DNA from 4 places in the Gracilibacillus marinus genome. Region 4 is predicted to be linked to each of the others. Evidence: riboswitches for the same ligand, from Rfam matches in the RefSeq annotation. Region 4 holds a riboswitch; each other region holds the start of a gene.
The links. A riboswitch is a leader RNA that binds a small molecule or an ion and turns the genes downstream of it on or off. The one in region 4 is predicted to bind thiamine pyrophosphate.

Region 1 (7,727 bases), on a different contig from region 4:
TAAGCTGACACAGACATTTGAACAAGATGATGCGAGAGAATACCATTGCGAGAATTGTGGCGCTGTTGTAGTTACAGATAAAGATACCACTGCTACTTCATGTAGTTTTTGTGGGGGTGCCGTTATATTAGTTGATAGATTATCAGGCGAATTAGCACCAGTACAAGTTATCCCATTTACAATCAGTAAGGAAGAAGCTATGCAAGCTTTTAAGAAATGGTGCCGTAATGGTAGACTAACACCTAAAGGATTTATGACAGCAAATAGAGTGAAAAATATTACTGGAATGTATGTCCCGTTTTGGATGTATGATTTAAATAATGATGTAGAAGTGCATGCAAAAGCAACAAAAGTACGTACATACACAAGTGGCGAGTATCAAGTAACAGAGACGAGTCATTATGATGTGTATCGTAAATTAGATATAGATTATGCAAAGGTTCCTGTAGATGCTTCAGAGAAATTAGATGATCAAATAATGGATAAATTAGAACCATATAATTATAATGACCTTAAACCTTTTAAGACAGCATATTTAGCAGGATATCTCGCTGAAAAATACAATTATAATGATGAACAATTGTATCCTAGAGTAAAAAATAAAGTGAAATCTTATATTGATAACTATATAACTTCTACGATTAATGGGTATACCTCTGTTCAGTACCATCAAAAGAATATTAATACAAAACAAAAACATAGCTATTATGTGCTTTTGCCTATTTGGATGATTTATTATGATTTAGAGAAACAAGAACATAACTTTTTGATGAATGCACAAACAGGAAAAATAGTGGGAAAGCCACCAGTTAGTATGCAAAAAGTAAGTTTGTGGTTTTTGGGATTATTTTCAAGTAGTTTTATAGTGTTGAAGATTATTGCGTTATTATTAGGTGGTGCATTATGGTGAAAAAGTTCAAATGGGTGTATCTATTTCTCTTGCTTTTCTTGTTTCAATTACCAGTTCAAGGGGAAGGGAAATTAATTTTTGACCATGCAGACTTGCTATTAGAGGATAAATATTCAGAATTGTCTTCACTAGCAGAAGAAATCAGTCAAGAGAGTGAAATAGATATTATTGTCATAATAGAAGAAAATCTTAAAGGCAATGGGATAGATATTGAAAAGTATACACAAGATGCATATGATCAATATAAGTTTGGCTATGAAAAAGAATATGGTAATACGGCTATCTTGACAATTGATTTAAAAGGAAGAGAAGTGTACTTAGCAGGCTTTGGAGATTATCAAAAGTATTTGACGAATAGTCGATTGGATGAAATAAGAGAAGATATTACTCCATTTCTCTCAGAGAACAAATTTGATTTAGCAATAGAACAATTTATTAAGGAAGTAGACCGTCATATCGGTATGCCTATAAGCCCTAATAATATATTTTTAAAAACATGGTTCCAATTGATTATTGCACTAATTATTGCTGCTACGATTGTTGGTATAATGTTGTTTAATATGGGTGGCAAGGTCACCGTGTCACACCAGACATATGTGGATAATTCGAGAATAAAAGCAAAGCGTGATGTATTTACATATAAAACAGTCACGAGAACGAAGATACCAAAGAATGATAATAACTCTGGTGGTGGCGGTGTAACTAGTGGTGGACACTCGCATACTGGGAGTAGAGGTAGTTTTTAACTAGAAGAAAGGATGGAATAGGATGTTTAATTTATTCAAGGGACAGTTTTCGAATGTAGTGGAATGGGAAGAATTTAGAGATGACATGATTTTTTGGAAGTGGAACAACAATGAAATCAAAAAAGGTAGTAAATTAATTATACGCCCAGGTCAAGATGCTGTTTTTTTTAATCAAGGGAAAATTGAAGGTGTATTTAAAGACGACGGTGAATACGAAATAGAATCAGAAATTATCCCATTACTCTCAACATTAAAAGGTTTCAAATTTGGTTTTAATAGTGGTATACGTATAGAAGTATTATTCGTAAATACAAAAGAATTTACAGTTAAATGGGGGACAAAAAGTGCGGTTCATATACCGACACCACAGCTCCCAGGTGGATTACCAATACGAGCAAATGGTACTTTTCAATTTAAAGTAACGGATTATGTAAAATTAATTGATGAGATTGTAGGTGTGAAAGAGAACTATTTTGTTGAAGATGTGAAGTTACGCATTACAGCAATACTTGATCAGTTGTTGATGAAGTGGATTTCTAAAGAAGGCAAAGATATGTTTAATTTACAGGCTAACTCATTCGAAATTGCAAGTGGAATACAGGAAGATTTAGATATGCAATTACTGAATGATGGATTAACAATAACTAGATTTAACATTATGAGCTTTAATTATCCTAAAGAAATACAAGAAATGATAACAAAATCAGCTTCACATGGTATGATTGGTGATATGCATAGATATAAAGAAGTGGCCTTTGCAGATTCGCTTTCAAATGAAAAAAATGGTGGAGGCTCACCTGCAACCGATATCGCTGGAATGATGATGGGCATGAATATGGCAAAAGAAATGATTCGCGATAATGATAAGAAAGAAACTAAAAGCACACAAGCTATTTCTAATTTCTGCCCAAATTGTGGTACAAAAACAGAAGGAATGAACTTTTGTGGAAATTGTGGCCATAAATTAGTAAATAATTAATCAAAAATAATTGTATTTTTAAACAATATATGAATGATAATTGTAACTTTTCCTATCTCTAACCGACAAATAATACAAATAAAGAGGGGAAAATATACTATGAAGAAAATGATTGTTTTTATATTGTTGTCTTTAGCTCTAATTGCTTGTAGTTCAGATGGAGAAGTCAAGAACAATGACGAAATGATTGGATACATTGCAAAAATAACGGATGATACAATTTTAGTCACTGAAAAGTATTTAGAAACAAATGTGGAACAATTGAAAGAAGAAGAGATGTATGAAAAAATGGGGAATGCTATCTATTTCAAGGTCTCAGAATTAGAAGATTCGTTTTTAAATTCACTTCAATTAGGTGATAAAGTTGTTGTTACGTATAGTGTAGTTGCAGAATCATATCCCGGACAAAGTACTGCAATGAAGATGGAAAAGGTCAAAAATGAAAATTAATAAATCAGCCTGTTCTTCTGCAAATTGAGAAAGAACAGGCTCTTTGTTTTATTATCCGTGCATTTTAGTAGCAACATCCACGACACGTTTTGCTTGATGTTTGACAGCTGCTTCCACATCTTCAACGAGTGTTCCATCAGGTGCTTGTGTAACACTTGTACCATATGGATTACCACCTGCGCCAAAAGTAACAGAATCCGTATAACCTGGTGGTACGATAATTGCACCCCAGTGCATCATTGTAGTATAGAAGTTAAGTAATGTTGCCTCTTGACCACCATGTGGATTAGAAGCAGAGGACATTGCGGTAACTACTTTGTTCGCTGTCTTACCTGATGCCCAAAGCCCACCTTGCATATCGATGAATTGTTTCATTTGTGATGGAACATTCCCGAATCTAGTTGGCATACTAAAGATAATCGCATCTGCCCATTCTATATCATCAGATGTCGCAACAGGAACATCCATCGTCTCCTCTAAATGTTGTTTCCATGCTTCATTTGAATGGATTGCAGCTTCTGGTGCTGTTTCTTGCACACGTACTACTTTTACTTCTGCACCAGCTTCTTCTGCTGCTTCTTTTGCCCAATTAGCAAGTGTATAATTTGTACCTGTTGAGCTGTAATAGATAACTGCAACTTTTGTCATTAAAAAAAACTCCCTTTCCACTAACTGTACACATATATTATCGTCTCTTGAAAAGATAAAAATATACATTATCTCAAATTCAAGACATTCACCATCATACCTATTCATTTCACTGAAAGCGAATGAAATGCTTATAAAATACTTGAACATTTTGTTGATATGTGTCAAAGTATTGGTATACAACTTTATAAGTGGAATGTAGGGGGACTGGTGTGGCCAGTTGAGATTGTGTCCTTAATAGATACTGACCCTTAGAACCTGATCTGGCTAGCACCAGCGTAGGGAACATATGGATAGTAATTATAACTATATGCGCTCTAGACTGATGTCTAGAGCTTATTTTTATGCGTAAAAAAATATACTATACATATTTTTAAAAATATTAGGGGGATTTTAAATGAAAAAAATATTTTATCTATTGATTATTACGATTGCCGTGCTTTCTGCATGTAGTAATGATGGAGAAACACAAACTGAAGAAGATGCTGATTTAGAGAAAGTAACATTAGTGCTAGATTGGACTCCGAATACAAATCATACAGGTCTATATGTAGCAAAGGAGAAAGGATACTTTGAGGAACAAGGGTTAGATGTCGAAATTATCTTACCTGGAGAAGCTGGTGCAGATCAAACGGTTGCATCAGGAAAAGCTGAATTTGGTATCAGCGCGCAAGAAGCAGTAACAGAGGCGCGGGTGCAAGACATTCCGATTGTGTCCATTGCTGCAATTATTCAACACAATACATCTGGATTTGCAGCACCTACTGAAAAAGGAATTCAATCACCAAAAGACTTTGTTGGAAAAACATATGGTGGTTGGGGTGCGCCAGTAGAAGCAGCTGTGATTGACTCACTTATGAAACAAGAAGGCACATCTGTGGAGGACGTATCGATTATCAATATGGGAAATACAGATTTCTTTACAGCAGTGGAACGTGATATCGATTTTGCTTGGATTTACTATGGATGGACAGGTATTGAAGCAGAATTGCGAGGGGTAGAATTAGATATGCTCTATTTAACAGATTACTCTGAGAAGTTAGACTACTACACACCAGTAATCACGACAAACGAAGAAATGATTGAGGAAAATCCGGAGACCGTTCGTAAGTTATTACAAGCTGTGTCGGAAGGCTATGAATTTGCAATAAATCAACCAACAGAAGCAGCGGACATATTAATTGAGGCAGTTCCAGATTTGGACTCTGAATTAGTGAAGGCAAGTCAGGAATGGTTAGCGTCAAAATATATAGACGATGCCGAAAAGTGGGGAATACAAAGTAAATCCGTGTGGCAAAATTATGCGACGTGGATGTTTGATAATGGTTTATTAGACAAAGAACTAGATGTACAACAAGCATTTACAAATGAATTTTTACCAGAGGAGGAGTAATGAATGGCACAAGCATTAGTAAGTATTCAAATCATTCCTAAAACACCAAATGGAGAAGATGTGATTCCATATGTTGATAAGGCAATCGAAATAATTCAAAATGCCGGTGTAAAGTATAAAGTTGGTCCATTGGAAACGACAATGGAAGGGGAATTATCTCAGTTACTTCACGTTGTAGAACAAATGAATATAAAAATGTTAGAACTAGGTTGTCCAAGTAATATTTCTCAAATAAAAGTTTATACAAGAGCAGATCAACAAGCATCGATGGATGACTTAACTGCAAAATACGATTAATACCGAATAGATGGAGGTGCTTGCCGATGATCAAGCGAGTAACATCACCAGTTCTGCTCATTATGTTCATGATAGTATTGTGGGAAGTAAGTACACGCGTACTAGAAATTCCTAAATGGATCTTACCTGCTCCTACCAACATCTTATTGGAAGCATATGAGAATTGGTCTAATTATGAACATCATATCTATGCAACAGTAAAATTAGCGACAATTGGATTTTTTGCAAGCATTACAATCGGCTTTGTTATTGCGATGATTTTACACTTGTTACCAAAATGGAAAGAAGCGTTGTATCCACTTCTTATTGTGTCACAAAATATTCCAATCATTGTCCTTGCACCTTTATTAGTCATTTGGTTTGGATTTGGAATAACACCAAAGCTTTTAATTATTATACTTGTCTGCTTTTTCCCGATTGCCGTCGCCACAATTGACGGGTTAAAACAGACAAGCCCAGAACTGATTCATTATATGAAAATGGCAGGTGCGAATAAGAAGCAAATTTTTCTAAAGCTTGAATTACCATATGCATTACCTGCAATCTTTTCTGGGCTAAAAATTTCAGCAACATATAGTGTGATGGGTGCAGTGATTTCTGAGTGGTTGGGTGCAAATGAAGGAATAGGAGTATACATGACATTAGCTTCCTCTTCTTTTAGAACAGACCGAGTGTTTGTAGCGATATTGTTTATTATGTTATTATGCTTTGTTTATTTCGCGATTATTCTTTTATTAGAAAGACACTTCCTTAAATGGAGAAGGGAGGAGCACCAATGAGTACACTCGACATCAAGCAAGTATCTAAGCAATTCGGAGACAAGCAAATACTGAACAAATTAGACTTGGAAGTGCATGAGGGTGAATTTGTCGCTTTATTAGGTCCTTCAGGAAGTGGAAAAAGTACGATATTTCATATGATTGGTGGACTTTTTACACCAGATGAGGGTTCGATTTATATTGATAATAAGGAGATAACTGGTAAGCGTGGTTCGATTAGTTATATGCCACAAACTCCTTCTCTTTTTCCGTGGCGAACTATTCTTGACAATGTATTATTGTCACAAGAGATAAATGGAAAGCCTGACAAGCAAAAAGCAATCAAAATGTTAGAGCGGGCAGGTCTAATCGACTATCAACATGCATTTCCGCATCAATTATCTGGTGGGATGCGTCAACGAGTGGCATTTGTTCGTAGTTTATTAAGTCCACAATCATTTATTTGTTTAGATGAGCCCTTTTCGGCTCTAGATGAACTGACAAGATTAGATATGCAAAATTGGCTGTTATCTATATGGGAAGAAGAGCGGCCAAGCGTCTTATTCGTGACACATAATATAGAAGAAGCGATCTATTTATCTGATCGTATTGTCGTATTAGGCGAACAAGAAAAGCGTATTATTCATGAACAAGAAGTACCGTTTAAAAGACCAAGAAAAGAATCCATCACATTAACAGAAGAATTCTTAGCAAGTAAGAAAAATATCTACAAAAAGTTAAGGCGAATAAGTCATGTATGATGCACATATTCATTTAGATTGGTATCCTGACGAAGAACAAGATGCAATCATACAAGACTTAAAAAAACAATGTATAAAGGGAGTTGTTGCTGTATCCAGTGATTTGATTTCATGTAAAAAAGTTCTGGAATTATCGAATAAAACAGCAAATATATTTCCTGCTTTAGGATGGCATCCTGAACAACCATTACCTAGTCAGATAGAATTAAATGCAATTATGAATCTTATTAGGAAACATCATAAGGAAATCGTTGCAATCGGCGAAGTAGGGTTACCATATTATTTAAAGCAAGAGAATTCGTCTATCCAATTATCTGATTATAAAAGAATTATTTCTGAATTTTTTCAATTAGCAAAGCAATATGAACTACCGATTGTATTGCATGCTATTTATGAAGATGCAACAGTTATTTGTGATTTGTTAGAAAAATTTGACGTAAAAAAGGCGCATTTCCATTGGTTTAAAGGAAGTAAGGACATCATGAAACGCATGATACAACGTGGCTATAGAATATCTATTACCCCTGATTGTATGTATGAAGAAGAGATAAAGGAAATCGTTGCTTTTTATCCGTTGGAACTTATGATGGTAGAGACAGACGGACCATGGCAATTTGAAGGGCCTCGAGAGAAAAGTACACATCCATATATGATTAAAGATGTAATAGCTCAGATTGCACGAATAAAGAAAATAGAGAGAGAAGTTGTTATAGATACAGTTACAAGAAATACAGAGGAATTTTACAAGCTTAATTAAGGTTAAAAAATGTGCAAGAAGGATGGCT
Region 2 (7,727 bases), on a different contig from region 4:
ACTAAAAATAAAAACAAATGCAATGAATGCTTGAAATGGAATTGTCACAAACCCTAGAAAATCCACATAAATGGTCGTACATGGAATCAGCCCACAACCATTCCCCGCTTCTTCTAAACTAGGTATATGTTGCATCAAATAATGATAAGCAGAAACAACGATTCCTATACCACTTAATATCATTCCTGGAAATGCATATTTCATATCTTTCTTATATACTGCATACCCATAGATTACTACTAAAGGATACATTAAAATTCGTTGATACCAACACATTTCACATGGTAAAAAACCCATTACTTCTGAATAAAACAAACTTCCAAGCATTGCAATAAAACTAATTGCCCAGACAATAAACAATAACATATCATTTCTTTTAGACATGGCACACTCTTCCTTTCCATTTCATATTATACAATTTTCTATTATAAATACAAAACATATTCCTTTTCACTTGTGATTATTTCATAGAAACTTTCAATCTATAAAAAAATCGCCTAATAGATATAAATCTACAGACGATTTTACTTTTATCTACAGAGACACATATCCATAGTATAACTTCTTGGCTTCTGTGATATTGTTCGTACCATGTATAAAAGTACGACCATCTTTAAATACGACAATTCTATATGAATTAATCTCAAACGATAGCAAAAAATTATTGTTAGATACATTATGTGCAAGTGTTTTTTCTAATCTTCTGGCGAGATCTTCAAAATTTGGTGTAGATCGATTTCCTGTCCGAATTTGAACTGTATTTCGCCCACACAACACAGTTGTTTTTAGTTTTGCCTCATATGTTAGGTATGGGTACTGTTTCTTCGCACATGTCACACAATCTACTTTTTTTAATTGGTCTACACGGATAGACATTGTTTGGTTTTTCCATACATCAAATGCAATTAATTGTTTAGATAAAGCTTCTTCATTGCCTGTTAGAATCTTCAATGCTTCAGATACTTGATGTGCTACAACCATTTGTACTGCTGGTGAGAGAATGCCAACAGTATCACACGTTTCTCCATCATTTGGAATATGCTCAAGTAAGCATTGCAAGCAAGGAGTTTTATTTGGGATTACAGTAAATGTTATTCCATAACTACTCACACAACCACCATAAATCCAAGGCACTGCATATTTAATAGCTAAATCATTTATAACTAATCTTGTATCAAAATTATCTGTTGCATCGATAACTAAATCGACTTGTTGTATCAGTTCTTCTAGTTCATCTGCACCTATATCCGCGATGATTGCATCAATATCAATTGTTGAATTTATTTCTACTAATCTATTTTTTGCTGCTATTGCTTTTGGAATTTTCTCTTCCACATCTCTTTCAGTAAATAAATGTTGCCGTTGTAAATTCGTTAATTCCACATAATCTCGATCTGCAATAGTTAACTTTCCGACACCGGCTCGGGCAAGCATTTCGCTACTACTCGAACCAAGTGCACCAACACCAACAATGAGTACATGACTATCCGCTAATTGCTTTTGCCCATTTACTCCAATTTGTTGAAATAATTCTTGTCGATGATAACGCTTATCCACCAATACTAATCCCTTCTTTTGGACTACTTGCTTCAGCATATGTTTTCTTATCTATTCTTCCTGCTTCATATCCTAATCGTCCAGCTTCTATAGCAATTTTCATTGCGTGTGCCATCTTCACTGGATCCTTCGCATTAGAAACAGCTGTGTTCAATAACACTCCATCTGCTCCCATTTCCATAGCAAGTGTTACATCTGACGGAGCCCCGATACCTGCATCGACAATGACAGGAACATTTGCTTGATCAATAATACATTGCATGTTTAATGGATTGATAATTCCTTGTCCGGAACCAATTGGCGAAGCTCCAGGCATGATCGCATGTACACCTAATTGTTCTAAGCGCTTTGCTAAAACAACATCATCTGATGTATATGGTAAAACTGTAAAACCCTCTTCTAATAACATTTCTGATGCTTTCAATGTCTCAACAGGGTCTGGTAATAATGTACGATCACATCCAATTACCTCTACCTTAATCATGTCACATAATCCAGAAGCTTTTGCGAGCTTTGCTATTCTTACCGCTTCTTCTGCTGTTTTTGCTCCAGCTGTATTTGGCAAAAATGTATATTTTTCTAAATCAATCAATTCAAGAAAATTAGGTTGATTTGCATCAAATATATTCATCCTTCTTACTGCAAATGTTAAAACTTCCGTCTCTGAAATATCTACTGCTTCTTTCTGAACTTTAAAGTTAGAATATTTACCTGTCCCCAAAAAAAGTCTTGATTGAAATGTGAATGAACCTATTTTTAACATTATTATCCTCCTCCTACAAAATGGACCAACTCCATACGGTCGCCATGTTTAACTTTTCTATTTGGATGTTCTTCTTTCAACACAATATCGCCATTTAATTCTATGATAACGATTTTATTTTTTAACCCTAATGTATCTATTACGTCAGCTATTGTCTGAATGTCTTCATTGATTGTGACATTCTCTCCATTAATAATTAGTTGCATATCCCTCCTCCTTTCACATAGACATCGATACTTCTCGCTGAATGGAAAAGGCAGACAAATATGATGCTAAAGATTTCTTCTCAATCATATCTGCAATGATTTTTCCTGTGATCGGTGCGAGTAAGATACCATTTCGGTAATGCCCTGTAGCGATATATAACCCTTTTTTATTTGGAATTGCACCAATATACGGATTCTCATCCTTTGTTAGCGGCCTAATACCTGACCAATAATTTTCCACACGCGCTTCTTGTAGTGATGGTATAAGTTCGCAAGCATGATGTAATAAATGAGCAATCGCTTTAACAGAGACACCCTGATCTGTAACGTTAGGCACAGAAGTTGCGCCAATAATTATTTTTCCATTTTGTTTTGGTACTAGATAACATTTAGGACCAAATATGGTTGATTGAATGACAGGAGTTTCTGTCTTTACACTAATACATTCTCCTTTTACTGGAATCATGTCATGTAAAAATTTTGATGTAACAATTGGATCTTTTCCTGTTGCCATAATGACATGGTCTGAATAGTAGACATCTTGTTTCACTTTCACACCAATTACTTCATTACTTTCTTCGATTAGTGAAGTGACAGGACTATGCTCATAAATAATCACACCATTATTTTCACAAGCTTTTGCGTATGCTTTTGTCACGTGAGGAGCAGATACTTGTCCGTCATTTGGTAAATAAATGCCTCCAAGGAAACAAGATGCTAAGTGTTTTTCCTTCAACATTATTTCTTTCACTGACATCACATGGGCATCTTCACCTAGTTTTTGTTGTAATATAGCTACTCCTTGCCATTCCTTTAATTGTTCTTCGGTATACGCGAGCTTCAAAATCCCGTTTTGATTGAATTGTATATCAATCCCACTTTTTTCTTTTAATTCTTCTTGTACAGATGGATACATTGCTCTACTTTCTTTTGCTAATTGAAATAATGGACTATCCTTCTTACATTCACTTTGTGCACCTAACATACCTGCTGCGGCATTGGATGCTCCAGAACCAATCCATTCCTTTTCAAGCAGTAACACACGATAAGAACGTTTACTTAGTTCATAAGCAATTGAACATCCTATTACACCACCACCAATAACAATACAATCGACATGTTTTGTCACCATTTGACACTCTCCTTCGTTAATACTTCAATCTTAAATAGCAATTTCCATTAATGATTTGTTGCTATATTCATCTAAAGTGTATGAACAACGTGATAGATTTCCTTCGCTACTTGCAACGGGAACTCTGCTTCCCAAATAGAAGAAATAATAGCAACACCTTGTACACCACAATCCATTACACTTTTTACGTTTTTTGGTGTAATACCTCCAATTGCAATAACAGGGATAGACACACAATTGATTATTTCTTTTAATGAATGAATGCCTCTAGGAGCTACACCTTTTTTCGAAGTGGATGCAAAGATATGTCCATAAATTATGTAATCCGCAACCTCCTTTTCAGCAAGAATTGCTTCGTCCAAATCATGGACAGATTTTCCACACACTAACTTTGGAAATTTTTGTTTCACTTCAACTACAGGAACACTATGATATGCTAAATGTGTACCACGAACAGACGTAATTGCAGCAACATCTACCCGATCATTTATTAAGATTTTGGATAAGGGAAAACCTAATTGGTGTAATTGCTGAACCAACGAATATATTTCCTTTGCAGTTTTATTCTTTTCACGAATGTGAAAGAAATCAATAAACGGCTCAACAGTCATAACAACATGCAAATCTCTTACCGACAAATAACCATTCGACACAAGATGAACCCCCTCCAATAAAACACCCCCTTAAATTCAAAAGCAAAAGTGCCCGATTAGAAACGTAAGGACTGGAGTGAATCAAACAAAATAAAGGAATCACGATGAGCTTGCGAATCGATGATGACTTATTGATGGTTGATTCGCGAAGTCCTCTAGTTTCTGGGCGCTTGAGCTAGACGATTCAAAAGCGAAAGTGCCCGGTTAGAAACGCAAAAAACCACTCTCCCAATAGGAAGAGTGGTGAAATAGACATAGTATAATACTCGACTATCAACCATCACTTCCCTCCGCTAGTATTAACTAGATCAGGTTATAAGAGTCCGAAAAAAATCGTCTCAGCCAAAAGGCTCCCCTAGTGAATCGATACACATATTTAATTTAATACAACAACAGAATAACATATTTGGTAATACAAGCCAATAGTTTTTTTTGTAATTATATCTATTCAGTAATAATGAATATTCATAATAATTTCCAAAAATAAATAAAAAGTTGTTTATTATTTTTTTATTGGGGAAGATATAGAGTAGACATTAATTAGTAAAGTTAATTATGAAAGGGAGTATTTAATATGGCAAAAGACGAAAAAAAATTACAAGAATTGATTGATGGATTAAACGTGGACTTAGCACATGAATATGCTGCAACAATTCAATACACATATCATGCATCAGTAGTATCAGGATTATATAGATCATTACTTAAACCATTCTTTGAAGATGAAATTACGGATGAGATTGGTCATGCATTATACTTATCAGATAAAATTAAAACATTAGGTGGTATACCAACAACGACACCTGCGAAAGTTGAGCAATTAACAGATGTGCAAGAAATGCTTGAAGCGACTTATAAAGCAGAATCTGAAACAATTGAACGTTATGAAAAACGTAAACAACAAGCAGAAGAATTAGGTTTAACAGAACTTGTAGTAAAACTTGATGATATGATAGCAGACGAAACAAATCATAAAGAAGAAACAGAGAGATTATTACAAGATAAATCATTCTTTAAATAAGCATAAAGATACACCTATGATGAAACGATACAAAGTTCCGTTTTATAAATAATTGCAATTGATAATCAAAGTGAGGATGGAGTTATATAATTCCATCCTCACTTTTCTTTGTAATGTTCAAATCCACCACTATTTATAGTCATTTTTCACAGAAACAAATCATAATAAATCTTAACACTATCCACTTGTTTAATAGTTATGCCAATTGAGCTAGTTATTCATATTTAGTCATCCATTTAGCCTAGTGCCACATCAAGAATCATCATCAAAACAAACCCCACCATTAAGCTCATGGAAGCAAGATCCTTGTTACCTTTTTCTTGAGAGCTCGGAATAACTTCTTCAGCGACAACAAATATCATTGCTCCTGCAGCAAAACTTAATGCATAAGGCAGTAATGGTTCAATAAATGCCACAGCTAATGCACCAATTACTGCTGCAATAGGTTCAACCATACCTGAAAATTGTCCGTAAAGAAAACTTTTTCTGCGGGACATACCTTCGCCTCTTAAAGGCATTGAAACCGCCACACCCTCGGGAAAGTTTTGAATACCTATACCAAGTGCAAGTGTCAAAGCACCCGCTAAAGTAGCTTCTGTACCTCCATTTGCAAGTGCACCGAAAGCAATACCCACTGCTAAACCTTCTGGAATATTATGAAGAGTGATGGCAAGAACTAACAATGTACTTCTGTTTCTTTTATTAGGTAAAAATCCTTCCGCTTTGCTATCAGATGTATTTGGATGAAGATGAGGTAACATCTTATCAATTGCCCATAAAAAAAAACCACCTAATAAAAATCCAATTGCTGCTGGAAACCAAGCACCTATATCATTATCCTCGGACATTTCTATTGCTGGGCCTAATAAAGACCAATAACTTGCTGCAATCATAACACCTCCAGCAAATCCTAACATGCTATCTAGTAATCGCTGGTTTATTGTCTTTGTTGCAAAGACGAGCATAGCTCCAAGCGCAGTCATTCCCCATGTAAATAACGTAGCAATAAATGCTTGTCCCACAGGATTAAAGTTTTGAAAAAATTCAACCAAAAAAAGGACTCCTTTCTTAGAAATAAACTAGGAATCAGAATGTTCTCTTAAGGAAAGATTTTAGGTCTAAGTGAACAAATAGTCAACTATCTACTCTTCATACTATCTGAAATATTTATATGTCTATAATAGCAACATATCAATCTAGTTCCTTACTTTCACTGCTTGTTATTTTTAATTTCCCACATCTAATTTATACTGTCATGATATAATGATTAAAAAAGGGGGAACTTTGTAATGCTTGCTGATTTAATTCAATCCATAGAAGCTGATTATCCAAATATGGTCGAAACAAGACGTTATTTACATGCACATCCTGAGTTATCCTTTAAAGAAAAGAACACTGCTGCATTTATAGAAGCATTTTATAAAGAATTAGGCATCCCATCTAGAGCAAATGTCGGTGGTAATGGCATTATAGCAACAATTGAAGGAAGTACAAAGGGTAAAACAATTGCATTACGAGCAGATTTTGATGGACTACCAATACAAGATGAAAAAAAGGTACCTTATGCTTCAAAGAATCCTGGAGTAATGCATGCATGTGGGCATGATGGGCATACCGCAACTTTGCTTTATGTTGCAAAAATACTACATATGCACAGAAATCATCTTAAAGGTAAAATTGTATGTATTCATCAACATGCAGAAGAATTCGCTCCGGGTGGGGCTTTATCCATGATAGAGGATGGTGCACTTGAAGGAGTAGATTATGTGTATGGGACACATTTATGGACAAGTACACCTTATGGAACGATTCAAACTTCACCAGGTAATTTCATGGCAGCTGCAGATAAATTCATCATCGAAATTATTGGAAAGGGTGGACATGGTGGAATGCCACACCAAACAATTGATCCGATTATTATCGGTTCTCAATTTGTATTAAATGTACAACAATTACTATCAAGACGAATGGATCCATTACATACAGCGGTAATTTCAATCGGTAAATTTCATGCAGGTGATGCAAATAATGTCATACCAGAAAGAGCTGTTCTTGAAGGGACTGTCCGAACATTTGATGCCCAATTGCAAGAATTTATTATAGATGAAATGGAAAAAATCCTTCATGCTACATGTCTAAGTTATGATGCAGATTATTTATTTGATTATCAAAAAGGCTATCCACCTGTTGTCAATCATCCTAATGAAGCTCAATTTGTCCTAGAATGTGCCAAAGAAGTCCCAGAAGTTACCCGAACAGAAATGGTTACACCAAGTATGACAGGTGAAGACTTTAGTTATTACTTGCAGAATAAACCTGGTGCTTTTTTCTTTACTGGTGCACAAGTCCTAGACAAATTTGTTCCACACCATCATCCATTATTTGATTTTGACGA
Region 3 (7,727 bases), on a different contig from region 4:
TGTTAAAGATGCTAGTGATTCACAAAGTCAGACATATATTACAATGGCTATATCTGCAACTATTTCTATCATAATTAGTTTGCTTGCTGTTTTATTTATTAGCAAAAATATTACTACAAATTTAAATAAAGTCGTTACATATTCTAATCAAATTGCAAATGGACAATTAAATGCTGAAAACATTGAATATAAAGGAAATGATGAAATTAAGAAATTAATTACATCCATCAATGTGATGCGTGAAAATTTAAGAGAAATGATTAAGAGCATTGTATCGATTTCGAATGTTGTTAACACACAAAGTGAAATTCTGACAAGTAGCGCTAATGAGGTACATTTAGGTGCAGAGCAAGTTTCCGTAACAATGGAAGAGTTAGCTACTGGTTCAGATAATCAAGCAAATTACTTAAGTGATCTAACAGAAGAAATGCAAAAATTTAGTGTGAAGGTAACGAAAACAAATGAAAGTGCTGAATCAATTGAATCCTCTTCGGATCAAGCGGCAACACTCATATCAGATGGAAAAACATTAATGCAACATTCTATAAAGCAAATGGGTAGAATCGATCAAATTGTTACAGATGCTGTGAAGAAAATGAAAGTACTAGACAATAAATCAAATGAAATAACTAAGCTCATTTCTGTTATCAAAGACATTGCAGATCAAACGAATTTACTTGCACTTAACGCAACTATTGAAGCAGCAAGAGCAGGAGAACATGGTAAAGGATTCGCTGTTGTAGCTGACGAAGTGAGGAAATTAGCTGAACAAGTAGGTGTCTCAGTAAAAGATATTACATCTATTGTTAATAGTATTCAAGAAGAAACGACTATTGTATCTGATTCTTTGGTAGGTGGATATGAAGAAGTGAAAGAAGGTACTGCCCAAATCGAAGAAACAGGTCAAACATTTGAACAAATTAATCATTCTGTACATCAAGTTGTAGACAATATCCAAACTATTGCACTAAATTTAGGAGAAATAACTTCTAGTAGTCAGGAAATGAATGCATCGCTTCAAGAAATCGCATCTATAGCTGAGGAATCTGCAGCTGGAATTGAAGAAACAAGTGCTACTTCTGAAGAGACTAGTCAATCTATGAATCAAATGTTGACAAATATTAAAGAATTAAGCGAACTTTCTACTGAACTACATCAATTAGTTCAAAAATTTGAATTATAACTACCTAAAGAACACTCATTCTGAATAAAATGAGTGTTCTTTTATGAATACAGAAATTTTTGCGAAACTCTTCTATCAAAAACACTAAATTTTTGATGTATTTGATTGATAAATATAGTAAAATTAACCTATGAATAATTCTGAGTGGAGGTGGGCCAATGACAGAAAGAATAATAGGGTTTCTCACACCGATGCTAGATGGGGCATACTTTGGTCAAATATTAAAGAGTATACGAGAAACTGCAAAAGAACAAAATGTAAAGTTACTTGTAATTGGCACAAATGCAGAAAATTATCAAACACCTTATGGAATTGATTTTGTAGATGGTTGGATTGTACTAATGGATGCTGTAGATCAACGATACATAGATAAACTAAAGAAAAGAAATAAGCCAGTGATAGGTATAAATACAATGTTACAGTGTGATAATTATGTACATGTAGATAATGAAGATGCAATAGAGACAATGCTTGAACATCTTATCAAGCATCACTATACAAACTTTGCATATATTGGAGACTATGTCTTTTTTGACGCCAAAAAAAGGTATTATGCCTTCCAACATTATTTAAATCAAAAGGGCTTATTAAAAGAACCTTATTTTTTCGATTCTATCACGAATAGCCCTAGTTATATTGTAGATCAGATATTACATAGTGATATTCATTATGATGCACTTATTTGTGTAAACGATTTCGTTGCTTATAATATTATAAGAGAATTGAAAAAAAGAGATGTGCGTGTTCCTGAACAAATTGCGGTTGTTGGTTTTGATAATTCATACGCCACAAGATTTACCCAACCAATGCTTACAACAGTGAATCTACCTGTTAACGTAATAGGAAAAGAAGCGACATTACTCACATTAAACGAGATGGAAGGAAAAAAGTCCTCTCCAGCTATGATTACAACTCAAATAGTTTTAAGACATAGCTGTGGATGTGAGTATAACGAGTTCTCAATGGAAGATAAAGACCCTTCAGATACGTTTGATTATTTGACGAATTTAGTTTCAAGAAATTTTAATTTAGGTAATATTATGCAATCTTATTTATATAAAGATTTAATTGAGATGAAGTGGCTATTGCATACACCTTATAGAAAAGGATTCATTTTATTAAATGAAGAGAATCATTTCAATTGGAAAATGTATTATTTTAATGTTGAACAAATCGGTAAAGAAGAATTTGATTGGATTGCTAATATTGAAAAAAAACAATTCCCTACCAAAGAACAACTTTTGAATAAAGAAATTTTCCAAGATGAGAATACGATGGTAATCATACCAATCATTCTGGATGAAATAGAAATTGGGACTTTAGGTTTTGTCGGTGTGGATGATGAGACAAGCATGATCACGCCACTAAATACAACATATCAATTAGGTAATTTTTTTGCTTCTGCACTCAAAAGAGCAAGAATGGATCAAGATTTAAAAGCATATTCTCATAAATTAGAGTTAATTTCTACTATTATTTATGATGGAATATGGGAATTAGATCTTACAACAGATAAAGTAACAAGTACAGGTGGCATTCATAAAATTTTAGGATATACAAATACAGATGCAGAAATTAGTTTTTACAAATTAGTCCATTTGATTCACAAAGATGACATAGGTATTTTTTATCAATCTTATCGGAATGGTTTGGAAACAGGCGATGTATTTGATATCGAATGTCGCATGAGACATGTAGAAGGTCATTACCTTTGGATGTTTATTACAGGTCAACCTGAATCTAATCTATTTGGGGAAATGACAAAAGTAATAGGGTCAATTATGGATATTAGTGAAAAGAAAACACAAGAGAATCAAATTCAAGAATTAATCTATAAAGATTCTTTAACACAAATACACAATAGATTATATTTCAATGAGCAATTAAACAAGTTATTAAAAGTAATAAAAGAAGAACAAAAAAAGTTAGCACTAATTATGTTTGATTTAGATCAATTCAAATCAATTAATGACACGTTTGGTCACACAAAAGGTGACGAAATATTGTTAGAAGTCGCTGTAAGAGTGAGTGATTTATGTGTCAATCATGAAGTATTTTGTAGATTGGGTGGAGATGAATTTGTCATCATCATGCCTGATATAAATACAATAGATGATGTGATTACTTTTTCAGAACAAATTAGAAAAGTAATTGAAATGCCTTTTTTTGAACACTTTTTCATTTCTACAAGTATAGGCATTAGTCTGTATCCGAACGATGCGATTTGTGAAGAATCATTGACCATCCATGCAGACAAAGCGATGTATCAATCCAAAAAGAATGGAGGAAATCAAATTTCTGTGTATTCTTAAAAAACTATTGACAAGTTGGTATATTTTGATATAGTTAACTCGAAATAATAATTAAATAATGTAAAAATCCACTAGGGGTGTCTTTTGAAGACTGAGATTAAAGTAGGTGACTTTAAGACTCTTAGAACCTGATCTGGTTTGTACCAGCGTAGGGAAGTGGTCATATGAATAATATATAGTTTTTATATATTTTTTAAGCCACTTTCTTTGCGTAAAAGGAAGTGGTTTTTTGCATTTAAAAAATGGAGGGTATCCTAATGAAATTTTCTGAAGAATTAAGAAAAGTAGTTGATCCGATATGGGAGGAGAGTTTTCAACATCCTTTTGTGAAAGGAATTGGAGATGGGACATTACCAATTGAAAATTTTAAATATTATGTTCAACAAGACGCATATTATTTATCTCATTTCGCGAAAATACAGGCACTTGGAGCTGCAAAGGCAAATGATTTGGAAACAACAAGTAATATGGCGAAACATGCACAGGGTACATATGAGGCTGAATTAGCATTACATCGTACGTTTGCAGAATTATTAGACATTACACAAAGTGATGTGGAATTATTTCAACCTTCACCCACAGCATATGCATACACATCGCACATGTATCGTGCCGCATATGAAGGTCATCTAGGAGATATTATTGCTGTTATCTTACCGTGTTATTGGTTGTACTACGAAATTGGCGAAAAGTTAAAATATTGTAAGCCAGAACATCCTGTTTATCAAAAATGGATCGCAACATATGGGGGTGAATGGTTCAAACAGCAAGTAGAAGAACAAATTAATCGTTTGGATACTTTGTCAAAAGATGTAACAAATCAAGATAGAAAGCGGATGAAAGAGCATTTTATTATTAGTAGTCATTATGAACTGAGATTTTGGGAGATGGCTTATCGTTTAGAAGCATGGAGTGAAGAAGGAGCTATATCACGATGAAGATGAATAAGAAACTTTCCTTATCAGATATTTTAATTACAATCGTCATAGCAGTTGTATTTAGTGTGATTTATAAACTATGGGGGCCATTGTATACTGCTTTATCTGTATTTGGTATACATTTAGATCAATTTATTTATGGCATGTGGTTTATTGCAGCAACCGTTGCATTTCTTATTATAAGAAAACCAGGTGTAGCTTTACTTGCTGAATTAGCAGCAGCACAAGGTGAATTTCTATTTGGTGGACAATGGGGTATTAGTCTATTAATTTATGGTCTTGTTCAAGGAATTGGTTGCGAGCTAGTTTTTGCGATGTTTCGTTATAAAAGCTACACATTAATTGTCATGTGTCTGGCAGCAATTGGGGCGACAATTGGATCACTAGTTTTGGATATATATTATGGATATATCACAGAATTAGTTTGGTGGAACCTGACGTTATTAATTGCGATTCGTACAGTAGGCGCAGTATTAATAACAGGCATATTTGCTTACTATTTGGTAAAAGCATTAGAAAAAACAGGCGTCACTAAATATGTAAGGCCAATTCATTCTAAACATTATGAATCACTAGAAGAAGAAGCAAGGTGATATGATGCATTCTATTGCAATTCAAATAGAGAATCTTCGTGTAAAATTTCCAGATAAACAATCATTTTTGTTTAAAGATTTATCTCTTACAATTCAAAAAGGTGAAAAAGTACTAATAGTTGGGCCATCAGGATCTGGTAAATCCACATTATTAAAGATATTAGCGAAAATCATCCCAAAGATTGTAGAAGTACCTTGTAAATATGATAATGCTATCTTACCTGTACAACCAGGATATGTTTTTCAAAATCCTGACCATCAATTTTGTATGCCATATGTAGATGAAGAAATGGCTTTTGTGTTAGAAAATCAACTTATCCATCGAGATAAAATGAAATTGCTCATACGTGAATATTTAGATTTAGTTGGTTTAACTTTACCTTCTAACCATACATTGATAGATCATTTATCTGGTGGTATGAAACAAAGACTTGCTATTGCTAGTGTATTAGCTCTTCAACCAGATGTTCTATTTCTAGACGAACCAACTGCTATGCTTGATCAAGAAGGAACAAATCAAGTATGGGATACAGTATGGAATATTTCTCAAAATAAAACACTTATTGTTGTCGAGCATAAAATCGATAGAGTAATAGACTATGTAGACAGAATGATTATGATAGACGACTGCGGGAATATTATTGCAGATGGCAATCCACATACACTGCTACGTCATAAAAAGTCATTATTTCAACAGTATGGTATATGGTATCCAAATATTTGGAATGACCATCCCATCCGCATAGATACGCAGCCAATGAAGAGTGTAATGGAAATCAATCACGCATCAGGTTATTATCAAAAAACAAAAGCAATACGAATAGAACATGCACAAGTAAATGAAGGAGACTTCATAACAATCTCTGGACATAACGGAGCAGGAAAAAGCACCTTATTACAAATGTTAGCCAAATTAATAAAATATGAAGGAAGATTACATTTACCTTTCCTGAAAGACAAACGTGATTTCTATAAATATGTAGGATATGTATTTCAAAACCCGGAGTTGCAATTTGTCGCTAACAACGTGTGTGAAGAATTAGAGTTCTCTATTTCTCATATAAATAATCATAAAGAACGAATGAATAGGATAGAAGAACATTTAGCTATCTATGAATTAGATAATTGGAAAGAGGCGCATCCATATCAATTATCGATTGGGCAAATGAAGAGATTAAGTGTAGCGACAGCAACAATTCGAAAGCCTAAAATCCTACTACTGGATGAACCTACATTTGGCCAAGATGCATATTACACTTTCACTATGCTTGATTATTTAAAACAACTTCAAAATGAAGCAACAACGATTATTATGGTGACACATGATTATCATATAACAACACATTATGCCAATAAAATATGGTATGTACAGAATGGTGTCTTAACAGATATAGTTGAAAATGGTATAGAGGATGCAAACTGGAGGACAATTAAAAATGCACATCGAATTTTATAAAAATCCAACATGGTTACATTATGTTAATCCTACATTAAAGTTTATATTATTCGTATTTTTATTTATTTTCTTCCTATTCATTCATCACTTACACTTTTTGATATATTTCACCGTGTTGCTTACACTAATCTATTATATTCAATTAGGATATCCAATAAAGTTGCTTTTTCTGTTAAGTCTACCAATGGTAATTATTTTTTTCACATCGTTTGTTTCTATGGCGTTATTTGGTAAAGGAGAAACAACACTTTTTCAATTTGCTTTCGTTCATATTACAGAAGAAGGTTTATACAGAGGTATTCATTTAGGATTTAGAAGTGTTATTTTTGGACTTTTAGGGATGATTTTTGCATTAACAACTAAACCTGTTTATTTCTTTTATTCTCTTATGCAACAACTATCATTACCTCCGAAAATCGCATATAGTTTTATGGCTGCAATACGATTATTACCAAATATAATTCAAGAATTCTTATCTTTACGCAAAGCATTGAAGGTAAGGGGTGTGATATTTAAAAGGAGTATACCTGGTTTTTATCAACAAATAAAACACTATGCTATCCCAATCTTAGCACTAAGTATACGTCGTGCCTATCATATTTCAGTTGCTATGGAAGCAAAACATTTTACGAATAACAGAAATAGAACGTACTATTATATCCTTAAATATAGCAAAAGAGATGTATATTTTGTCTTTTTGACAATCGTACTATTATTTGCAGCATACATCTTACAAAGATTCTATCCATTTCTACCTATTGACCGAATTGTTGCTTGATTTTTTACTTGTTGGTATTCATTCCAACAGCGAAAGAATACCAACAAGTATTTTTAATATGCTACATTATTATTTTCTGTTACATTTTTAACATTGTACCACTTGCTACCTACATCTGAATAACGGGTATTTGTCATGATGACACTACTTGTTGTGCTATCTGTTCTAAAAATTGCTTCATTCATTTCTTTAATCACAGAACCTTCAATTTTTAATGAAACGTGAAATGTGCTACCACCAACTTGACGAACCATTTTACCAGCGTCTAATGCAGTAAAATTATATATTTCAACATTAGATGGCGCATTAATTTGAAACATTTTGTCATAGCCATGTTGAGCCATTCCTCCACGTATTATCACATTTCCACTTGCCTTTACAGTTAATGCATCCTCGCCAATATCTTCCCATACCACATTTTGTATAACTGCATCACCATATGTGTGTATACCATCCGCCGCTGGATG
Region 4 (7,727 bases):
TTAAATCCATCCGCTACACCTGCGTCCAACCATTCTTCCATCTGATTCACAATATCTGTTGGTGTGCCTACGATAGTGAAATGTCCACCTCCTGCATTTAGATATCCTAATAATTCCCTTACAGTCGGATTCGTATCATGTATAATCTCGAGAATTGTTTCATAACGACCAACAGGACCAGTAAATGCTTCAACTGGAGGTAGTGGTGGTACTTTTTGATCTAATTCCCAATTGGAACAGTCTTGTTGAACAAAAAAACTCAGTTGTTTTAAAGCCGTTTCAATAGGTAACAACTCATCTAAAGCTCTTTTTTTCGCTAAAGCTTCCTCGTAGGTTCGTCCAACATATGTAACTAATCCAGGAAATATTTTAATATGTCGATGGGTAGAGAGTGTTTGATTCATTTGGTCATCTAACTTTTTCCTGAACCTCTTTGCTTGCTTTATGTTCCAAGAAACGGAATATACGGCATCTGCATAGTTGACAGCTAGAGCAATACCTTGTTTCGAAGCGCCTGCTTGCATAGCTACCGGTTTACCTTGTGGGCTCTTTGGTGTGGTGGAAGGTCCTTGTACTTGAAAGTAATGCCCATCATGATGAAAAGGTTGAATGCTAGATGCATCGATTAACTTTCTTTCGGAACGATTGTGTAAAAATGCGTTTTTGTCCCAAGACTCAAACAGCTTATTCATTACTTCAGCGAACTCTTCTGCCTTCTCATAACGTTTCGCATGTGGTGGGAGTTCTTTCATACTATGGTTTTGTGCCTCTAAATCTGTCATAGATGTAACGAGATTCCAACCAACACGTCCTTTTGTTATATGATCCAAACTTAATAGTTGTCGTGCAGCTGTGTAAGGATTGGAAAACGTACTAGAAATCGTAGAGACCAATCCAATATGTTTGGTCACTTGTGCAATTGCTGTTAAATTAATGAGTGGATCAAACCAAAATGCTGGCATCATATTAGGATGATTAGCCGCGAATGATTGGTTGTCAGCAAAGAATACAGCATCAAAGAGCCCTTTCTCTGCTAACTGTGCTAAGGATTGGTAATACGTGATATCACCAATCCGTTCTACACTTGAATCAGGCAACAGCCATGCCGCTTGATGATGGCCCGTTCCATATAGTAACACACCTAAATGAAGTTGCTTCCTTTCGTTTCTTTCCATTTATAGAACACCTCAAAATCTATCATTTTTTCTATTAATTCATTGTCAATCCGCCGTCGACTGTAATATTCTGCCCTGTAATTCCATCTGCATTTTCTGAAGCTAAAAAAGCGACCATATTGGCTACATCTTGAGGTGTCGTTACTTTTTTCAATGGAGTGGATTGTGCAATCAAGTCAAATACTTCAGGCGTTGTAACAGCACTTGCATCTGTTGTTTTCAATAGACCACCTGAAACTACATTTGCTTTTATTCCGAAAGTACCTAGTTCTGCAGCGATATTTCGCGTAAAACCTATCAATCCAGCTTTTGCCGTCGTATATTCATGATATGGGACAACTGGATTTTGATATAAATTCGTTCCAATATTAATGATTGTTCCTTTTTTTCGTTCGATAAATTGTGGAATTACACTTTGACATGTATGAAATGCCGCCTTTAGAGTCCCATCTAGCTGCTTTTGGTAATCCTCCCAATCTAGCTCTGCAAAAGGCTTTTGTTGTGTTGGGTCAAATTTGAAGTCTACTAGTGCATTGTTTACAACAACATCTATTTGGCCAAAATACGCTGTTGCCTTCTCTACCAGTTGATTCACTTCTTCTCTATTCGTTACATCTGCTTGAAGTGCAATGGCTGTTCCTTCCACTGCCTCCGCTACAAGCGCCAACGCAGCCTCTTTACTTTTGTTGTAATTAACAACAACTTGGAATCCTTGCTGCAACAATGTTTGTACAATTACTTTTCCTAAACCTCGACTACCACCTGTTACTAATACTGTTCTAGACATTTTGACAACTCCTCTATTTTTTTGCATCAAAAAATGCACAACAGACCCGTAGGAAAGTTGCGCATAAACAAATAATGACATATCAAAAAACAAAGCACACGTGTACTTTATGTATGTATTATAGTTAACACTTTCCTACGCTAGTTCTAACTAGTTCAGGTTCAAAGGGTTTGAGTACACACTCATCTCAGTTAAAAAACACCCCTAGTGCATCTATTTGAATTATCTTCGATGTTACCTTTGTCAGAAAATTATGTCAAGTCATAACAATATTTACTTTTACATCCAACCATCTTTAATTAACAAACTTAGACGGTGGTATGTTGTAAAATTTATTAAATACTTTGGAGAAACTATATGAATCTGGATAGCCGAGCTTACTTATGATTTATAGAACAGCATATTGTTTCGGCTTACACTTATATCTCCCAGGCCACCAACTAAAATTGTGAATATCACTTAACAAGGTACTACTTTTTTATTAAAAGCACTCTTATATTTGGCTTTTAATGTTAAAATAGTAATTAATTACGATTACAATATGTGGACAGGAGGAAGGTAAGAGTGAATAGAAAATTACCTAAAAAATATTCCATACTATTTTTTATAGCTATTTCTTTAACCATTTTGATAAGAGTTTACAGTGTAGTAACTGATGGCAAGAACTTGTTCTCCATCTATAGTTTAGACATACTAATTCTATTGATTATATTGATTGTGAACGTCATCGTATTTATGTTTAGTAAGTCTAATAGCGAGGAAAGTTGAGAGTTTTTTTGCTCTGCAGATGTTTGTGGTACTTATCACATTGAAGGAACAATCCACCTCTGAAAATCAAACCCCCAACTCTTTCTCTCGCCATTTCCCAAACCGAAAATACATGTAAGCCAAAATACTACTAATTACGAAACTACTGCCAATCCCAATAGCGATACCTGCTTCCCCGAACAGTTTGGCACAAAAGGCAGACAACGGATAACGGAGCACCCAAAAGGAAATAATGTTCAGAAAGAGTACTTGATACATCGCACCAGATGCTCGTACAATACCGTTTAAAACAAAATTAATACCTAAAAACGGATAACATAATGCGACAATTTGAATAAATGTAGTACCGAAAGAAGCTGCATCCACTTCTTGGACAAATAAGCTAATGCCATATTTAGCTAATGGAATCGTAAGTAACCCTAGTGCGAACATTATGACAAAATTATAAAGAACAGCAACTTTCGTGATTTGATGCACACGTTTATAATTTCCAACACCAATATTTTGTCCTGCCATGCTATTTACCGCTGTACCCAATGCATGTGCTGGTAACATAATAATACTATCAAGTCGCTGTGCTGCACTATAACCTGCCACAACCGCTGGTCCAAATCCTGTTACGACAGTCATAATCGCAGCCATCCCAGCTGATATCATCATCATTTGTAACCCTGAAGGAATCCCTAGGTTTAAGATGAGTTTCACTTCTTTACTTTTCGGAATATAAGGTATCGGAAATGGAGCGAGCTTACGCTTAATAATCAATGCAATTCCAATTACACAAGACAACCCTTGGGAAAAAATCGTCGCATATGCCGCTCCAGCAACTCCTAATTGCGCACCCCAAATAAGCAATGGATCTAATACAATATTACATACAACCGCAATAGCGACAATGCGAAGTGGAGTTCTGCTATCGCCAATCGCTCTCAGAACTGTACTAATAAAATTGTAGCCAAACAAAAACAATATTCCGACAAAATTAATCCGTAAATACGTGGTCGCCTCTTTTATCATGCTTGAAGGGGTACCAAGTAATCGTAATAATCCTTCAGAGAAGACATATCCAAATGTCCCCATCACCAGTGCTAATACTGTCAAGACGACGACAAACCCATTTAAATAACGCTTTAATCCAGCTTCGTCTTTCTTCCCTTTTTGTTGAGACAAGATTGTTAAAGATGCATTGCTAAGCCCGATTGCAAATGCAAGCATCGTGAAAATGATTGTACTTGCCACACCGACAGCACCTAACGCTTCATCACCTAGCAAATTCCCGACCCATAAGCTATCAACAAATTGATACGATGTCTGTAATAAATTTGCAATAATTAATGGCCCTGAAAAGACAATTAACTGTTTCAAAATATTCCCTTTTGTAAAATCATGTTGTTTCTTTGTATTCAATGCAAACAGCCTTTCTTCACAATGGTTATCAAATCCAATATCACTTATAATAATACTACAACTTACTAAAGAGAGAAGGTACAATCATGCTCAAGCATTTTTGGTATCGGATTCAGCAACAACTATGGGTCATTCCAGCCATTTATGTACTTGTCACAACAATACTCATTCTATTCATTCAATTGATTGACCATCAAGTACTCGCAAAATGGAGTGATTTCTTCCCATCTGTCATTCTTACAAGCCCAGACCTTGCGAAGGATACACTTGGTGTGATTGCTGGTGCCCTGTTAACAATGACAACAATCACATTCTCGACGACTATGGTTGTACTTACAACCTATTCGTCTCAATTCTCACCACGAACGTTACAGAACTTTTTGACAGATAAAAAGACATTGCACGTTCTTGGTGTCTTTATCGCAGGATTTTATTATTCTGTTGTGTCATTAGTTCTCGTACGATTAAATACAGATGCAGAAGTATTGTTATCTGCGACTGTTGGTGTATTGATTTCGTTACTATGCTTAGGTTTTTTCGCCTTTTTCATCCAACATGCAGGAACATTTATGCAAGTATCCAATTTGATCCGAAATCTTGTGAATGAAGGGAACGACCGTGTCGAGAAATTAGAATCCTTTTACAAAAAAGAGTGTGTGGTTACAAGTCCATCTACTGTCGACACTTATTCCTACAAGCACGAATTATTTTTTCCATCACATGGCTATGTCCAAATTATCGATACAGACCTTCTATTTCAACAAGCAAAGAAAATCGATGCAAGAATAGCTATCCAAGTAGAAATCGGCGTATATGTCACACCGAAAGACTGCGCATTACTCGTACACACAAATGAAGAAGAAATCGATGAAACAGCTCTACTTCATGCCATTACAATCGGGAATGAACGAAACGAAAAAGAAGATTCCATGTTCACGATTCAAAAGTTAGAAGAAATTGCTTTACGTGCGATTTCACCAGCAGTCAATGACCCGCACACTGCGATTGATTGTTTGGAACAAATCGGAAGAGTGTTAGGATTATTAATTAAGCATGATTCAGAATATGCCGCATATCATGAGGACGGGAAACAACGCGTCGTGCTGAAGCAACGTTCGATTCAAGACATGCTTTATACTAGTTATAACAAAATCGTTGCATATGCTAGCGATATATCTGTCATTCTGGCTGTACTCAGAAGTTATAAAACAGTAGTGAAATACAATCACGGAAAAGTAAAAAAAGAGATGCTTGTCATGCTTGATTATGTCGATCATAGGATGAAAGACTTATCGATGCATACATTGGACGATCGTTATTATGAGAGACTCGTGCATGAAATTCGTGAGGAGCTGGATAAGGAGTAGTGGGGATTTCACTACTCTTATGCCAACAAATTTATAAAGAGAACATATCCATCTGCTCTGTTTGCCCTAATCGATCAATTACAGAAGGTTCATGATCTTGGAAATAGGCATGATGGAGCCATTTGCTTGTTGCCATCACCTTTTTATTTGCATCCTTTGATGTACGTAAGCGACAGCTATAAATGATTGGGAAGTAATCTTGCAAGAACTTACCCTCTGCATGTGCGGTTAATGCAATCATTTGAAAACCTAACTGTTCAGCAATGAAAAAGACTGGACTTAATACATGATCACTAGAAGCTTTGCCAAATGGATTGTCTAATATGACCACACGATTTTGTAATGCAATCGATGGCTTCCTCATTGCTCGTCCATTTCAACCCCGCCTAATCTCCTAATCATTCTCTATCTTCATCATAGCTTATTTTATCTATACTTTCACCTATCTAAATCTACTATTTCTATATGTATTTACATGACATTGCAATAAAAATAGACAAAATGTGTCATCTATTCCGTCGAATATTCGTCAAAATGATTGAAATTGTTATTTAATCTTTTGCAGCGAATCTGTTAAACTAATGAATAACCTCAAGTCTACTTCTTCTCACATCACACCCCTAAAATTATGTACATGGAGGAAACAATATGGTTCAAGTTATACTAACCGAAAAGCCATCTGTCGCGAAAAACATTGCAGATGCTTTACATATCACCCAACGAAAAGACGGCTACTTCGAAGGAAAGGACTATGTCATTACATGGGCGTTTGGGCATTTACTACAACTATACGATGCAAAAGATTATGATAAAAAGTTAGCAAGATGGCGAATGGACTATTTCCCATTCATCCCACCGTCCTTTCAATATAAAGTCAAAAATAACCCACGTAATAAAGACAAGGAAGATCTTGGTGCAAAGAAACAGTTAAAAATCATTTATCAATTAATCAAACGCCCAGATGTTGATGCAGTCATTTCAGCATGTGATTATGATAGAGAAGGACAAGTAATCGGGGATACGATCATCTATCAATTAAAAACACAAAAGCCAGTCTATCGCCTTCTCTTGAACGAATGGACACAAGAAGAAGTGGTAAAAGGCCTTGGAAATGTGAAGCCAAATACAGAGATGCGCCCATTATTAGATGCTGGTATTAGTAGGCAATGGGCAGACTGGGTGATTGGTATTAACTTAACATCTGTTGCGACATTGAAGTATCAAAAAGGTGCGGGCAAAGCATTGAATATTGGTAGAGTATTATTGCCTACATTAAAAATTATTTATGACAGAGACGAAGAAATCGCGAATTTTGTCCCGGAGAATTATTTCAAATTAGTTGCTACATTCCAAACAGCAGATGAAAAACAATATGAAGGCATCTATACAGAAGGTAAAGAAGACAAATTTAAAGACAAAAAAACACTAGAAACCGTTAAGCAACTACTAGAACAGCAACAACTAGCGACAATTACAAAGAAGAGTGTGGAGAGAAAAAAGGAATATCCTCCATATTTATTTAACTTATCTAGTTTACAAGGTTACATTACGAGTAAATACAAAGGCTTCAGTTCAGACAAAGTGTTGAAAGTAGCGCAATCATTATATGAAAAGAAATATATTACCTATCCTCGTACAGCAAGCGTGGTGCTAGAAGAGAGCTTAGTCGACAAAGCAGCAAAAGTCCTAAATAAGCTGAAAAAGGGCCTTCCATATGAAGAAGAAATCGTTTTTGCTAAGAAAAGACGTGTGTTTGACAACAAAAAAGTCGAGAGCCATAGTGCCATTATCCCAACATATATGATGCCCTCCTCCTTATCACGAGACGAGGAACTCATTTATCAAGCAATTAAAAATCGTTTCATCATGCAATTTATGCCAATTGCAGAATATGACGAAACGAAAATGACGACAACAATCAAGGACACGTCATTAGAAGGGCACTTCCTTTCTAAAGGGAAAGTTCAACTTGCTGAAGGTTGGAAAAAGGTCGAGAAAATTGAGTCAAAAGATACGATTTTGCCACTTGTGAGTATCAATGACATGGTAGACATAATGAACCATTCTATTTCATCTCATGTTACCAAACCAAAAAAGCAACATACCGAAAAAACACTTCTAAAAATGATGGAAACATGCGGGAAGGGTCACGATAATGAAGAAAGTGAAAAAATGATGATTGCTATTTTAAGTGGTTTTAGTATTGGAACACCAGCTACTAGA

Region 1: it holds a riboswitch for thiamine pyrophosphate, as region 4 does, so the genes downstream of both, ACFOZ1_RS03805 (ABC transporter substrate-binding protein) here and ACFOZ1_RS09155 (3-oxoacyl-ACP reductase) in region 4, are expected to answer to the same signal.
Region 2: it holds a riboswitch for thiamine pyrophosphate, as region 4 does, so the genes downstream of both, ACFOZ1_RS12805 (thiamine phosphate synthase) here and ACFOZ1_RS09155 (3-oxoacyl-ACP reductase) in region 4, are expected to answer to the same signal.
Region 3: it holds a riboswitch for thiamine pyrophosphate, as region 4 does, so the genes downstream of both, tenA (thiaminase II) here and ACFOZ1_RS09155 (3-oxoacyl-ACP reductase) in region 4, are expected to answer to the same signal.

The regions. Positions count from the first base shown of each region.
Region 1 is NZ_JBHSDV010000001.1:867,322-875,048, forward strand. Features, by position in the region: gene ACFOZ1_RS03780 (TFIIB-type zinc ribbon-containing protein) at 1-910, shown strand, start outside; gene ACFOZ1_RS03785 (TPM domain-containing protein) at 904-1,656, shown strand; gene ACFOZ1_RS03790 (SPFH domain-containing protein) at 1,679-2,635, shown strand; gene ACFOZ1_RS03795 (DUF3221 domain-containing protein) at 2,735-3,085, shown strand; gene wrbA (NAD(P)H:quinone oxidoreductase) at 3,137-3,733, opposite strand; TPP riboswitch at 3,924-4,035, shown strand; gene ACFOZ1_RS03805 (ABC transporter substrate-binding protein) at 4,131-5,126, shown strand; gene ACFOZ1_RS03810 (MTH1187 family thiamine-binding protein) at 5,130-5,423, shown strand; gene ACFOZ1_RS03815 (ABC transporter permease) at 5,450-6,202, shown strand; gene ACFOZ1_RS03820 (ABC transporter ATP-binding protein) at 6,199-6,942, shown strand; gene ACFOZ1_RS03825 (TatD family hydrolase) at 6,935-7,699, shown strand.
Region 2 is NZ_JBHSDV010000004.1:71,873-79,599, reverse strand. Features, by position in the region: gene ACFOZ1_RS12830 (disulfide oxidoreductase) at 1-384, opposite strand, end outside; gene ACFOZ1_RS12825 (MoeB/ThiF family adenylyltransferase) at 535-1,557, opposite strand; gene ACFOZ1_RS12820 (thiazole synthase) at 1,550-2,320, opposite strand; gene thiS (sulfur carrier protein ThiS) at 2,323-2,526, opposite strand; gene thiO (glycine oxidase ThiO) at 2,540-3,658, opposite strand; gene ACFOZ1_RS12805 (thiamine phosphate synthase) at 3,730-4,311, opposite strand; TPP riboswitch at 4,580-4,678, opposite strand; gene ACFOZ1_RS12800 (ferritin-like domain-containing protein) at 4,886-5,332, shown strand; gene ACFOZ1_RS12795 (ZIP family metal transporter) at 5,569-6,384, opposite strand; gene ACFOZ1_RS12790 (M20 metallopeptidase family protein) at 6,622-7,727, shown strand, end outside.
Region 3 is NZ_JBHSDV010000001.1:1,519,179-1,526,905, forward strand. Features, by position in the region: gene ACFOZ1_RS07125 (methyl-accepting chemotaxis protein) at 1-1,183, shown strand, start outside; gene ACFOZ1_RS07130 (diguanylate cyclase domain-containing protein) at 1,342-3,495, shown strand; TPP riboswitch at 3,559-3,667, shown strand; gene tenA (thiaminase II) at 3,753-4,433, shown strand; gene ACFOZ1_RS07140 (ECF transporter S component) at 4,436-5,026, shown strand; gene ACFOZ1_RS07145 (ABC transporter ATP-binding protein) at 5,028-6,482, shown strand; gene ACFOZ1_RS07150 (energy-coupling factor transporter transmembrane component T family protein) at 6,463-7,260, shown strand; gene ACFOZ1_RS07155 (pectate lyase) at 7,314-7,727, opposite strand, start outside.
Region 4 is NZ_JBHSDV010000002.1:267,029-274,755, reverse strand. Features, by position in the region: gene ACFOZ1_RS09160 (LLM class flavin-dependent oxidoreductase) at 1-1,175, opposite strand, end outside; gene ACFOZ1_RS09155 (3-oxoacyl-ACP reductase) at 1,210-1,962, opposite strand; TPP riboswitch at 2,078-2,178, opposite strand; gene ACFOZ1_RS09150 (hypothetical protein) at 2,527-2,730, shown strand; gene ACFOZ1_RS09145 (MATE family efflux transporter) at 2,797-4,137, opposite strand; gene ACFOZ1_RS09140 (DUF2254 domain-containing protein) at 4,224-5,504, shown strand; gene ACFOZ1_RS09135 (hypothetical protein) at 5,536-5,868, opposite strand; gene ACFOZ1_RS09130 (type IA DNA topoisomerase) at 6,153-7,727, shown strand, end outside.